3 regions of the Phyllobacterium sp. T2-21 genome follow, and region 3 is predicted to be linked to each of the others. Evidence: riboswitches for the same ligand, from Rfam matches in the RefSeq annotation. Region 3 holds a riboswitch; each other region holds the start of a gene.
What was found. A riboswitch is a leader RNA that binds a small molecule or an ion and turns the genes downstream of it on or off. The one in region 3 is predicted to bind thiamine pyrophosphate.
Positions count from the first base shown of each region.

Region 1 (4,482 bases), 790 kb from region 3:
TCTGGATGGCCGACATGAAGGACTTTGCCGAAATGAATGCGGTTTGGGATGCCTGGGTCGATCCGGCCAACACGCCTGCGCGCGCCACCGGCGAAGCCAAGCTGGCGACCCCGGACTACCTCGTCGAAATCATCATCACCGCTGCCATCTGATTCCCTGCCGAAATCCGTCCGACACGGCGGATTTGGCAAAGCGACAGGTTCATCCCGGCGGAAATATTGAATTTGCCGGGATGAAATGAAGTGGATGTCAGTAAAACTGCTCCCGCGCACTGGATTTTTAGCGCGGGAATGAATAAAGTCCGCGCTTCTCGGGATTGCCGTTGTGGTAATTCATCAAACGCTTGTCTGATTGTGACGCTTACGCCCGCAAGACGAGACAAGCATGGGTAAGGAAAACGATTGCAAGTTCTCGTCCGTGACAACAATGTTGAACAGGCCCTCCGGGTCCTGAAAAAGAAGATGCAGCGCGAAGGTCTCTTTCGCGAAATGAAGGCGCGCCAGGCTTTTGAAAAGCCGTCCGAGCGCCGTGTCCGTGAAAAGGCTGAAGCCGTCAGCCGCGCCCGCAAGGCAGCGCGCAAGCAGGCACAGCGTGAAGGTCTGCTTCCTGGTCCGAAGAAGAAAGAACGCGTTGCCCGTCCAGGTGCCGCTACCAGCGATTTCAGCAACAACCGATAATCAATGACCGGAGTTTCCGGTCCTTGCAAAACGCGACAGAACCCGCACAGCGAGCCATGCTGGAGCGGGTTTCGTTTTGTGAAGACTCCGCCATAACTATCGTCTTCACATCGATATTACCCGGTTTCAAAAAAGTGCCTTCTTGTGCGCCGCATCACGCCGCGCCTATGCATGCTCCATACTATTCAAGCCTTATGGAGACCTTTCAATGGCACCCAAGCTCAACATCGTCCACGTCAGCACCCGTCCGGGCCGCGCCGGTCAGCCGGTTGCCAAGTGGTTCCATGACTTTGCCAGCCAGGACGGCCAGTTCGAGCCGGTTCTGATTGACCTGGCGGATCTCAACCTGCCGGTTTTCGACGAGCCCAACCACCCGCGTGCCCGGAAGTATGAACATGCGCACACGAAAAAGTGGAGCGCGCTGATCGAAGCGGGCGATGCGATCGTGTTCGTGACGCCGGAATATGACTATTTCGCTCCGCCGTCCCTGACCAATGCGATCATCTATCTCTGGCAGGAATGGAACTACAAGCCGGTCGGTTTCGTCAGCTATGGCGGCGTGTCGGGCGGCCTGCGCTCGGTCGAATCGGTCAAGGGCCTCATCGCAGGCCTGCGGATGGTTCCCATTCCCGAAGGCGTTCCCGTTCCGGCGTACCAGCAGTTCATCAACGATGAAGGCGTCTTCCAGGCCAATGAACTGGTGACCGCCAGCGCCAACACCATGATTGGCGAATTGCTCAAGTGGAGCAATGCTTTGAAGCCGCTGCGCGCGTACTGATCCGGTCAAGGCGCCCGGAATCGACGGGGCGCCACACACACGATTTTACCGATTCGCTTGACAAATGGCGGATCGGGCGTTCAATTCAAGACATTCACCAGGGGGGTCCCGACAAGGGGCTGAGATTCTGCTGGCTTTTGCAGCGCAGTGACCCGTTGAACCTGATCCAGTTCATACTGGCGTAGGGACGGTGCGAAAGTCATGCGAGTCAGCCTCGGCACATCCGTATCCGGATTCGCAATCTCTTTTCATCCTTCCGGCACAGAACTGGGTTTCCACGCTTGATTGCTTAGGAGCCTGATGATGACCGTAATTACCCCAACCGTTTCGGCAGGACCGCTGCCGGCCTCGATCAAAATATACAAACCCGGCCATATCCATCCGGATATCCGCGTGCCGTTGCGCCAGATATCGGTGCATCCGACAGCGGGCGAGCCGCCGGTGACGGTGTACGACGCGTCCGGGCCGTATACGGATGCCAACGCTGCCATTGACATCGCCAAGGGCCTGCCGCGCATCCGCGCAAGCTGGCTTGCCGGCCATGCCGACCTTGCCGCCTATGACGGCCGCCACGTCAAGCTGGAGGACAATGGCTTCGTCACCGGTGAACGGCTGACCCCTGAGTTCCCGGTGCGCAACCGGCCACTGCGGGCGAAGGGCGATAAAGCCGTGACGCAGCTCGCCTATGCCCGGGCGGGGATCATCACGCCGGAGATGGAATATGTGGCGATCCGTGAAAACCTTGGCCGCGACGCGGCGCGGGCGCAGCTGGAGCGCGACGGCAATTCCTTCGGCGCGTCGGTGCCGGATTATGTCACACCGGAATTCGTCCGCGAGGAGATTGCCCGGGGCAGGGCGATCATTCCGGCCAATGTCAACCATCCCGAACTCGAGCCGATGATCATCGGCCGCAACTTCCTGGTCAAGATCAACGCCAATATCGGCAACTCCGCAGTGACCTCCTCCATGGCCGAGGAAGTGGAAAAAATGGTATGGGCCATCCGCTGGGGTGCCGACACGGTGATGGACCTGTCGACCGGCCGCAACATCCACAATATCCGCGAATGGATCATCCGCAACGCCCCTGTGCCGATCGGCACCGTGCCGCTCTATCAGGCGCTGGAAAAGGTCGGCGGCATCGCCGAGGACCTGACATGGGAGGTCTATCGCGACACGCTGATCGAACAGGCGGAGCAGGGTGTCGATTATTTCACCATCCATGCGGGTGTTCGGTTGCATTACATCCCGCTGACCGTCGACCGCGTCACCGGCATCGTGTCGCGTGGCGGCTCGATCATGGCCAAGTGGTGCCTGCATCATCACCGGGAAAGTTTCCTCTACGAGCATTTCGAGGAAATCTGCGATATCTGCCGTGCCTATGATGTCAGCTTCTCGCTGGGGGACGGGCTGCGGCCGGGTTCCATCGCCGATGCGAACGATGCGGCGCAGTTTGCCGAGCTGGAGACGCTGGGGGAGCTGACGCAGATTGCCTGGGCCAAGGGCTGCCAGGTGATGATCGAGGGCCCCGGCCACGTGCCGATGCACAAGATCAAGGCGAACATGGACAAGCAGCTTGCCGTCTGCGGCGAGGCGCCGTTCTACACATTGGGACCGCTTACCACCGATATCGCGCCCGGCTATGATCACATCACGTCGGGCATCGGTGCGGCGATGATCGGCTGGTTCGGCACCGCCATGCTTTGCTATGTCACGCCGAAGGAACATCTCGGCCTGCCCAACCGCGACGATGTGAAGATCGGGGTGATCACCTACAAGATCGCCGCCCATGCGGCGGACCTTGCCAAGGGCCATCCGGCGGCGCAGGTGCGGGACGATGCCCTGTCGCGGGCGCGCTTCGAGTTCCGCTGGGAAGACCAGTTCAACCTGTCGCTCGATCCCGAAACGGCGCGGCTGTTCCACGACGAGACATTGCCGAAGGAGGCGCACAAGGTGGCGCATTTCTGCTCCATGTGCGGGCCGAAATTCTGTTCGATGCGGATTTCCCACGATATCCGCGCCGAAGCGCAGAAAGAGGGCATGTCAGCCATGGCGGAAAAATTCCGGCAGGGCGGCGATCTCTACATGCCGCTGAAGCCAGCAGCTGTGCCCATACCGGTCGGGGGTGACGATTTCTGATGCGCATCCTTGTCAAAGGCGCTGGCGTGGCCGGGCTCACAGCCGCACATGAACTGATGGCGCGGGGCGCAGACGTAACCGTCTTCGACCCGCGCCGCGACACGTCATCGACCGCCTCCTGGTATGCGGGCGGCATGCTTGCGCCCTATTGCGAGCGGGAAAATGCCGATGAACAGGTGCTGGAACTCGGATTGAAGGCTGCCTCCTGGTGGGAGGCAGCCCTGCCGGGGCGCGTCGTGCGCAACGGCACGCTGGTGCTGGCGCCAGCGCGTGATGCCGGGGAATTGGACCGCTTCGCCTCGCGCACCTCGGGTTTTGCCGGCGTGGACGCGCAGGCACTGGGCAGTCTCGAACCCGACCTTGCGGGGCGGTTCCGCCGGGGGCTGTTTTTCCGGGACGAAGCGCATCTCGATCCGCGCCGCGCCCTGACGGCCCTGGCGGCCAAGCTGGCCGCATCCGGCGTTCGCTTTGAGAACGAGCGGGACGAGGGCAAATTCGACCGTATTGTCGACTGCACCGGTTATTCCACGGCCAAGCCGGACCTGCGCGGGGTGCGCGGTGAAATGCTGATCCTGCAAACCCGCGACATCGCGCTGGCCCGGCCAGTCCGGCTGATCCATCCGCGTTTTCCCGTCTACATCGTCCCGCGCGCCGATCACCTCTTCATGGTCGGCGCGACGATGATCGAAAGCGATGCGACGGGGCCGGTTACTGCCCGGTCGATGATGGAATTGCTCAATGCCGCCTACAGCCTGCATCCGGCCTTCGGCGAGGCAGCGATCATCGAGACCGGTGTCGGTGTGCGCCCGGCCTATGCGGACAATTTTCCGCGCGTGGAGCGGGATGGCCGGGTGATCAGCATCAACGGATTGTACCGGCACGGATTTCTGC
Region 1 covers NZ_AP027912.1:3,102,368-3,106,849, reverse strand. The annotation lists gene ACZ5FP_RS15555 (RidA family protein) at 1-152, shown strand, start outside; gene rpsU (30S ribosomal protein S21) at 402-677, shown strand; gene ACZ5FP_RS15545 (NADPH-dependent FMN reductase) at 886-1,455, shown strand; TPP riboswitch at 1,545-1,661, shown strand; gene thiC (phosphomethylpyrimidine synthase ThiC) at 1,759-3,591, shown strand; gene thiO (glycine oxidase ThiO) at 3,591-4,482, shown strand, end outside.
Region 1: linked by a shared signal. The riboswitch ahead of thiC (phosphomethylpyrimidine synthase ThiC) and the one ahead of thiB (thiamine ABC transporter substrate binding subunit) in region 3 are both predicted to bind thiamine pyrophosphate.

Region 2 (4,482 bases), 680 kb from region 3:
GGATTTTTACCATGGTGCACGACTTATCGCGGATTGAGACAATCTGAACGAATTTGCTAAGCAGGCATTTACGGCATGGCCTTCATGGTTCGCTCAACAACCGGAGCGGGCTATGAGCAAATTCAAACAATTCCTGAGAGACAAGCGTGGGGCCACGGCACTGACCTTCGGTCTGCTGCTTGTGCCGCTTATGGGCATGACCGGTCTTGCAGTTGATTATACCCGTGCAAGCAGTCAGCGTGCTGAACTGCAGAACGCAGCGGATGCCGCGGTGCTGTGGGGTGCATCGACCTATACAGGAAACAATCTGGATGACGTGAAGAGCCGCATTCAAAAAAGCTTGCGCGCGAACGTCCCTAACTTCGACAGCAGTGGCGCTACGTACAATGTGACGGTGACAAACGATGTCCCGGCACGGATCAAACTCTCTGTTGCGCGGCCGATGCAAACGACGTTCATGCAGGTGTTGAATCTGAATTCAATGGACATTGCCACCACGTCGATAGCATCCGGAGCATTGACGCCGGTTGATGCCACCTTCACCATCACAAAGGTTAAGGGAACTTATTACAAAAGAATATCGGTAATGGTTGTCAGAGAAAATGGCGCAACGGAGGAAGTGGCAGCTCTTGAGTATACCAATGCCAGCCAGACCGACGGCAAGGGAACATCGGTACCGCCCGTAAATGCACAATCCCAAACGTTCTCATTGGGAAAGTTCAAGACCTTCTATTTTACCATGGTCGTCAAGAAGGACGGCTGCCCTGTCGGCAAAAAGAATGTCAACAAGAAATGTACGACTTCCACCAGTTCCAACGATCAGATAACGCCCACACCGGACAATTTGACGTTTCAACAGGAGAAGACACTCAAAGATAATGCGAATGCCTTCCTGGTTAGAAGTGACAGGGCAAACGACGCGTGGCGTCTGGCCCTCGATGGTGCTCAATCAACCACGGAAAAAGAAGGACCGCCGGTGATCATGAACGATCTCCTGAGTTGCGACGGTTCTACGAGAAGGCATGGCTGGGAAGATGGCGGCGGCGGTACACCAGACTTTGAGTATACGCTCAAAACCGGTTGTGCATTTGATTACTCAAAAATTCTGCTCACGCAGTAATTTCCAAATGCAAAGGCGGCGCGATTGACTTTAAGCCCCCGCCGCTCCATCATGACTTCATTCCGAGGGGGGCACTGTACAGTGCTGAGATAGCGTCGAGCTGGACCCTTGAACCTGATCCGGGTTATGCCGGCGTAGGAACGGGAATTGAGCATTCTTCACGCACTCTGCCTTGTCTTCGCACATATCCGGATCTCCACACGTTTGATGGAGTCCTGCAGATGCCGTTTTCGCTGAACCACCAATCGCCGAGTTTGTGACGGCCCGCCATGCGCATGCTCGTCCGCATCGCCGGAGCCCTGCTGGCTGTGCTTGCTTGCTGGCAGCTCGCTGTCTGGATGCTGCAGCCGCCGCGCTTCATCCTGCCCGGCCCCGGTTCTGTCATTGCCGCCCTGGTCGAGCAGCAGCATTATCTCCTGAGCAACGCCGCCATCACGGTGCTTGAAATCGTGCTCGGGCTGTTCTTCGGTGCCATGGCCGGAATCCTTGTTGCGCTTCTGGTGGCTGGCCTGCCGGGTTTCGGCCAGATCGTCTGGCCTCTCCTGCTGGTCCTGCAGGCGCTTCCGGTCTTTGCCATTGCGCCGCTGCTGGTTCTCTGGTTCGGCTTCGGCCTCGCGTCCAAGGTCGTCATGGCCAGCCTGATCATCTTCTTCCCCGTCGCCTCGTCCTTTGCCGATGCACTGCGCCGGACCAGTCAGGACCTGCTGGATGCCGCCGCCCTGACACAGGCTTCGCCGCTGGCGACGCTGTTCCTCATCCGTGTGCCCAGCGCCTTGCCCGGCCTCGGTTCGGGCCTGCGTGTTGCGGCGGTCTTTGCCCCCATTGGCGCGGTGATCGGCGAATGGGTCGGTGCCTCGCGCGGACTTGGCTTCGTCATGCTGCAGGCCAATGCCCGCATGCAGACCGATACGCTGTTTGCCGCCCTCATCATCCTCGCCGTTCTGACCATCGTTCTGCGTTTCCTCGTCGATGCCTTCGCCGCACGTCTCACGCCCTGGGTGCAGGCATCATGACCGCCCCGTTTTCCCGTCCCGTTGATAAAGGAATGCCCATGTTTCGCCGCCGCGCGTTTGCCCCCGCCATCATACTGTTGGCCGCCTTGTCTCTCCTCGCATCTCCCGCCGCGGCGGCAGACAAGCTGTCTGTCCTGCTGGAATGGTTCGTCAACCCCGACCATGCACCGCTGGTTGTTGCCCGCGAAAAGGGCTTCTTCAGCGAAGCCGGACTGGACGTGGATCTGATCCCGCCGGCCGATCCGGCAGCGCCGCCGCGCCTCGTGGCGGCCAAGCAGGCGGACATCGCCATCGGCTACCAGCCCAACCTCTATCTCAGCCATGACGAAGGCCTGCCGCTGGTTCGTTTCGGCACCCTGGTGGAGACGCCGCTCAACACGGTGACCGTCCTCGCCGATGGTCCGATCAAGAGCCTGAAGGACCTGAAGGGCAAAAAAGTCGGGTTCTCCGTGGCTGGTTTTGAGGATGCCATGCTTGGCGCGATGCTGAAATCCGAAGGCCTGAAGACGGGAGATGTCGAGCTGATCAATGTCAACTTCGCCCTGTCGGCATCGTTGATCGCCAATCAGGTGGATGCCACGGTGGGCGGCTACCGCAATTTCGAGCTGACGCAGATGGCGCAGGAAGGTCACAAGGGAACGGCATTCTTTCCCGAGGAGCATGGTGTTCCCGTCTATGACGAGCTGATCTTCCTGACGCATCCCGATCTGGCGAAAGACGACCGTTTGAAACGTTTCATCGGCGCCGTGGAAAAGGGCGCGATCTATCTGACCAACCATCCCGATGAGTCCTGGTCGCTGTTCGTCAAGGCCTATCCCGATCTCGACAATGCGCTGAACCGGCAGGCATGGATCGATACATTGCCGCGTTTTGCCAAGCGTCCCGCCGCCCTCGACCGCAGCCGTTATGAACGGCTCGGCGTGTTCATGCACGAGGCGGGGCTGATCAAATCGGTGCCCAAGGTGGATGACCTCGCCGTTGAACTGCAGTGAAACGATTTATTCGGAGAAAAAGACCATGCCAAAAGTAGATTTCCGCCTGAATGCCATTGTCGATGTCGATGCCATCGGCGGTGATGCCGATCTGGGTGCCCTGGCTTTGCAGGCCGCGCGGGGCGGGGCCACAATCATCCAGTATCGCGACAAGAATTCGCCGACGCGCAAGATGGTGGAGCGCGCCCGTGCCATCCATGCGGCCCTGCACGGCACAGGCATCCCCCTGCTTGTGAATGACCGCATCGACGTCGCGCTGGTGGCGGGTGTCGAGGGTGTGCATGTGGGGCGCGAGGACATGCTGGTCGCCGACGCCCGCACGCTGCTTGGCCCCGATGCAATCATCGGCCTGACGGTGAAGAATGAAGCCGATGCGCAGGTGGCCATAAGCTCTGCCATCGACTATGCCTGCGTGGGCGGCCTGTTCGAAACCCCTGCCAAGCACAATCCCGACGGCCCGATCGGTTTTGACGGGTTTGCCCGGCTGGCAGCCATCATCCGCGCGGCAAAGCCCGATCTGCCGGTCGGCGCCATCGCGGGCATCGATCTCGGCCGGGTCCCGCCGGCTATTCGCGCGGGTGCCGATGGGGTTGCGGTGATTTCGGCGATCTTCCGTCAGGCGGATCCGCGCGCCGCCGCACAGGTGCTTCGCGATGCCGTCGACGAGGCATTGAGGGCAACCGCATGACCGCCATTGCCCTGACCATTGCCGGTTCCGACAGCGGCGGTGGCGCCGGTATCCAGGCCGACATCAAGACGTTCTCGGCGCTCGGTGTCTATGGCACGAGCGTGCTGACCGCGATCACCGCACAGAACACGCGCGGCGTTACCGCCATTGAGAACCTGAGCCCGGCTATCATCCGCGCCCAGATCGATGCCGTTCTCTCGGATATAGCGGTCGGGGCCATAAAGATCGGTATGGTTTCCACGGTCGAAACCATTGACACCATCGCGGAAGCCTTGAACCGCTGGCAGCGCAAGGCGGTCGTCGATCCGGTGATGGTGGCAACATCGGGCGATCGGCTTTTGCAGCCGGAGGCGGTGGAGGCGCTGCGCCAACAGCTCCTGCCGCTGGCACTTGTGCTCACGCCCAACCTGCCGGAAGCCGCATTGCTGACCGGCACCCCCGTAGCGGAAACCGAACGGGAGATGGCACGGCAGGCGGAGCTGCTGCTGAAGCTTGGCCCGGCAGCGGTGCTGATCAAGGGTGGTCACGGGCACACAAGCCTCAGTACCGACCTTCTGTTCGACGGTGCGTCTGTCACGCGCTTCGACGGACCGCGGCTCGCCACTACCCATGACCATGGCACGGGCTGCACCCTGGCGGCGGCGATTGCCAGCGGGCTGGCCAAGGGTC
Region 2 covers NZ_AP027912.1:902,655-907,136, forward strand. The annotation lists gene ACZ5FP_RS04485 (TadE/TadG family type IV pilus assembly protein) at 113-1,120, shown strand; TPP riboswitch at 1,176-1,278, shown strand; gene ACZ5FP_RS04490 (ABC transporter permease) at 1,390-2,133, shown strand; gene ACZ5FP_RS04495 (ABC transporter substrate-binding protein) at 2,172-3,125, shown strand; gene thiE (thiamine phosphate synthase) at 3,151-3,813, shown strand; gene thiD (bifunctional hydroxymethylpyrimidine kinase/phosphomethylpyrimidine kinase) at 3,810-4,482, shown strand, end outside.
Region 2: linked by a shared signal. The riboswitch ahead of ACZ5FP_RS04490 (ABC transporter permease) and the one ahead of thiB (thiamine ABC transporter substrate binding subunit) in region 3 are both predicted to bind thiamine pyrophosphate.

Region 3 (4,482 bases):
GCGCTGCAAGAGCAGGAAAGGCAGGGTCTGGATGGAATCATTGCCGAACAGCGCGATGGTTCCAAGATCGCCCAGCGACAGGGCCATGGCAAAGGCGAAGGCAACACCCATGGGCAGGCGCAAAGCCGGCCAGTCGATCAGGCGCAGCCGGTCCCAGCCGGTGATGCCGAGCTGGAGGCAAAGCCGGTTGTGGCGGCTTGCGGCCGTATCCCAGGCCGGGCGCAGGATGCGGAAGGCGAAGGGCACGGCCATGGCGGCATTGACGCCGATGACCATGACGGGTGCAAGGCTGAACGGGTTGATGGCGTGGCGCGAGAGGATGAACCAGCCGGCGCCGATGACAATGGGCGGCACCACCATGATCAGGCTCGCCCCCAGATCCAGCGACCGTTCGAACAGACCCGGTGAAACCGTTCGCCGCCGGCTCTGCTGATACTCCCGGGCGATGACAAGCGACAGTGACAGCGCGAGGGAGAGCAGGGCCGCGGCGGCGCCAAGCACGATGCTTGTGGCAATGGCGCGCCAGACGATGGATTCGCTCATCAGGCGCGCCAGGTCGGCGCCAAGCCCGGAGACAACGGTTCCGCCCATGGGCAGGCCGACAAAGAGCAGTCCGAGGAGAATGATCGCCGTATTGACACATTGCGCTGCACGGCCCGGCCGCTCGAAGCGCCGCGTGGTCGTCTGGAGACTGAAGCCTTCGTCCGCCGGTTTGCCCGTCAGGCCGAGCAGCAGCAGCACGGCAATGGTCAGGCCCAGTTGCAACAGTGTGAGCGAGACGGCGCGGGCAATATCGAAGTCGAAATGCAGGGACTGGTAGATCGCCACTTCCAGCGTGGTGGCGCGCGGTCCGCCGCCCAGGGTCAGCACGATCGTGAACGAGGTGATGCAGAGCATGAAGATCAGCCCGGCAATACCGGACAGATTGCGGCGGATGACCGGCCATTCGATCAGGCGGAAGCGTGCCCAGCCGCCCATGCCGAGCTGCGCGGCGAGTTTCCAGTAATCCGACGGAATGGAATCAAGGCTTGCAAGCACGAGCCGGGTCGCCAGCGGCAGGTTGAAAAAGACGTGGGCGAGAAGGATGCCGGGAAGCCCGTAAATATTGGGTATGGTGTCCATGCCGAGGCTGCTGAAAGCAAAGGCCAGCAGGCCGTTGCGGCCATAGATGCTGGTGATGCCCAGCACCGCAACAAGCGCGGGCAAAGCCAAGGGCAGGGCAAACAGGCGCAGAATCAGCGCGCGGCCGGGAAAGGCGGGATGTTCATGCAAGGCGCGCGCGAGTGGAATGGCAAGGGCAACCGCAAGCAGCATGGACAGGAGCGCCTGCACCAGCGTGAACCGCGCCACCCGCCACAGATAGCTGTCGAATGCGGCAAAACCTTCCGTGCCGTCACGCAGCGCTTCAGATGCGAGACTGAGCAGTGCGCCACCCGCAAGTGCCGCCAGAAAGGCGAGGGCGCATGCCCCCGCCCATGGTCTGAAACTGCGGATGGCAATCACAACGCTACAGGCTCATGGCCGCGAGCCACTCATCGATCCAGGCTTTACGGTTCTTGGCGACCTCCTCGGAGGGGAAGGCCAGGGTCTTGACGGGTTGAACAAGGGTTTCGAAGGCCGGGTTCAGCGCGTCGGTGGTTTTCGCAGCCGGATACATCCAGTTGTTTTCAGGGATCGCATCCTGAAACGCCGGGCTGGTCATGAAGGCAAGAAACTGCGCCGAGAGCGGGTTTTTCGCCCCGTTGACGGTCTGGGCAGCGACTTCGACCTGCAGGTAATGGCCTTCGCTGAACGAAATGGCCTTGTAGCGGTCCACGCGCTCGGCGATCAGGTGATAGGCCGGCGACGTCGTGTAGGACAGCACCAGCGGCGCTTCGCCCTTGGTGAAGAGACCATAGGCCTCCGACCAGCCCGGCGTGACGGTCAGCACCCGGTCTTTCAGCTTGGCCCAGGCTTCCCCGGCCTTGTCGCCATAGACCGACTTGACCCAGAGCAGCAGGCCGAGACCGGGCGTCGAGGTGCGGGGGTCTTCGATGACGATCTTCTGCTTCGGGTCGCCTTCGACCAGTTCCTTCAGGCTTTCCGGCGGGGTCTTCAGCTTCTCGGAATCATAGATGACGGCGAAATAGCCGTAATCGTAGGGAACGAAGGTATCATCGGTGTAGCCGCCGGGGATGCTCACAGCGGAGGTGTCGATGCCATGGGGGGCAAACAGGCCGGTTTGCCTGGCCTCATAGGTCAGGTTGGTGTCGAGGCCGAGCACCACATCCGCCTTGGTTGACCCGCCTTCCAGCTTGACCCGGTTGAGCAGGGCAACACCATCGGCAACCGCCACGAATTCGACAGTGCAGGCACATTGCTTTTCGAAGGCTTGCTTGACCTTCGGGCCGGGGCCCCATTCGGCGGTGAAGCTTTCATAGGTGTAGACGGTGAGTTTGCCGTCGGCATGCGCGGTGCCAAGGGGAATGACGGCGAACAGAGCGGTCACCATGGCCGCTGTTTTTACAATAGTCTCGAATGGCCGCATCGGCGCCTCCTATCAGCAGTGTTCAAAAGGATTGGTGCGCCGGCAAATCTGCCGCGTCTAATCCCTCCGCCGGTACAAACCGGATCAGGTTCCGCGGGTTGGCAGGGTTTCCCCGTGCGCCTCTCAGCCGGTCCATGCGACCGGCACCCCGTTAGAGCGTGACAAGGATAGAGGTTCGGCCGGAGCCGTGCAAGCGGTCGATGCTTATGAAATCTTTATGTTTTGCCGGTTCTGCCAAATCGAAAGCTGATACTGGCGCGCCTATTGTCCCCAGCGAAAACATCCCGTGCGGCTGTTTTCCGATGGAAAGGGTCAATCATGTTTCGTGGTCACGGTTTTTATCATTCCCATGTCAGGGTGCAGCAGAACCAGGCTTCCCAAAACGCCCGCCGCAAGGCGATCCTCCTGCGTCCGCGCCGGCAGAAATTCATCCCGGAGCTTTATCCGAGCCTGTTTCTGGCCATCGGCGTGGCGATTGCCGGCATGGCCGCGATTGCACTCGGGCGCTTCGTTTAACCTCGAATCACGGATGCCCTGTGCGACCGGCTTGTGCCATGCTATGGCCGGTGCATGAGCAAATTCGTCCTTCTTCTTGGTGGAACCGTTCACGTCACCGACCGTCTCCGGCATCTCATTGCCGGGGCGCGCGTTCTTGCCGCCGATGGCGGCATTGCCCATGCGCAGGCGCTGGGCGTTGAACCCGAGTTGTGGCTGGGCGATTTCGATTCGACATCGCCTGAACTTGCCGAACGCTATGCGCATGTGCCGCGTTCGGTTTTTCCGGCCGCCAAGGACATGACCGACGGCGAACTGGCACTCAACGAGGCCTACCGGCTGGGCGCCACCGAAGTGATCCTGTGCGGCGCCTTTGGCGGTGAACGCACCGACCACACCCTGCTGCACCTGACCATGGCCACCCGCCATGCGGCGGAAGGCCGGAAGATCATTCTCTCCAGCGGAAGCGAGGAAGCGCATCCCCTGGTTGCAGGAGACTATGCGTTCGATTTTGCCGATGGAACGGTATTCAGCATTGTGGCCTTTACGTCCCTGCGCGGATTATTTATCCATGGTGCGCGATGGCCGCTGGAAAATATGGAACTTTCTTTCGGTTCATCGCTTACAGTGTCGAATGCCGTGTGTGGAAATCTCCACGTATCGCTTCGTTCAGGCAATGCAGTCCTGATTGCTGCGCCGTAAAATTGCGAACCGCTTGTAAAACAACGCGGAAAGTGCAATTCTTGCGGCACAGCATTGGGGACGCAAGCTGGTTAGTTTAGTTTTGAAACGGGAGAGGTCTTCCATGTTGAAAAGTTTGTCGACAGTAGCAGTTGCCGCACTTCTGGCATTTTCGGTAGCCGGTTGCACAACAAGTGAGCAGCGTACGGCGGGTTATGGCGTTGGCGGTGCAGCACTTGGTGCTTTGGCTGGTGGTGCAATCGGTGGTGGCCGTGGCGCACTGGCTGGTGCTGCCATCGGTGGTGTTGGTGGTGTGGCTGTTGGTGCCGCAACGGCCAACAATGATGGCCGCCGTTACTGCACATATGAAAACCGTTACGGCGAGCGTTATCGCGCGCCTTGCCGCGGTTACTAATCCTTCCCCATCAGGGAAAGCGGAACAGGCCGGGAAACCGGCCTGTTTTTGTTTGAGGCTGCCGGGGTGCATGGGCTGATCTTTGTTCTGCCGCATTAAGCCCGCACGATATGGCCGCTATATTCATGTTGAGAGGATTGACTAATGAGTTTTCGTTTGACCGCCATTGCGGTTTCCGCGCTTCTGGCCATGTCATTGGCCGGTTGTGAAACGAGCGAACAGAACCAGCGGGCCGGGACGGGCGCGTTGATCGGCGGCGGTGTCGGCGCACTCGCCGGACAGGCACTCGGACACAACACCAAGAGCACCGTGATCGGTGCGGCCGGCGGCGCGCTTCTCGGTGCTGCTGTCGGCACGGCAACGA
Region 3 covers NZ_AP027912.1:221,152-225,633, reverse strand. The annotation lists gene thiP (thiamine/thiamine pyrophosphate ABC transporter permease) at 1-1,503, opposite strand, end outside; gene thiB (thiamine ABC transporter substrate binding subunit) at 1,508-2,491, opposite strand; TPP riboswitch at 2,572-2,688, opposite strand; gene ACZ5FP_RS01160 (hypothetical protein) at 2,846-3,043, shown strand; gene ACZ5FP_RS01155 (thiamine diphosphokinase) at 3,098-3,724, shown strand; gene ACZ5FP_RS01150 (hypothetical protein) at 3,828-4,118, shown strand; gene ACZ5FP_RS01145 (YMGG-like glycine zipper-containing protein) at 4,263-4,482, shown strand, end outside.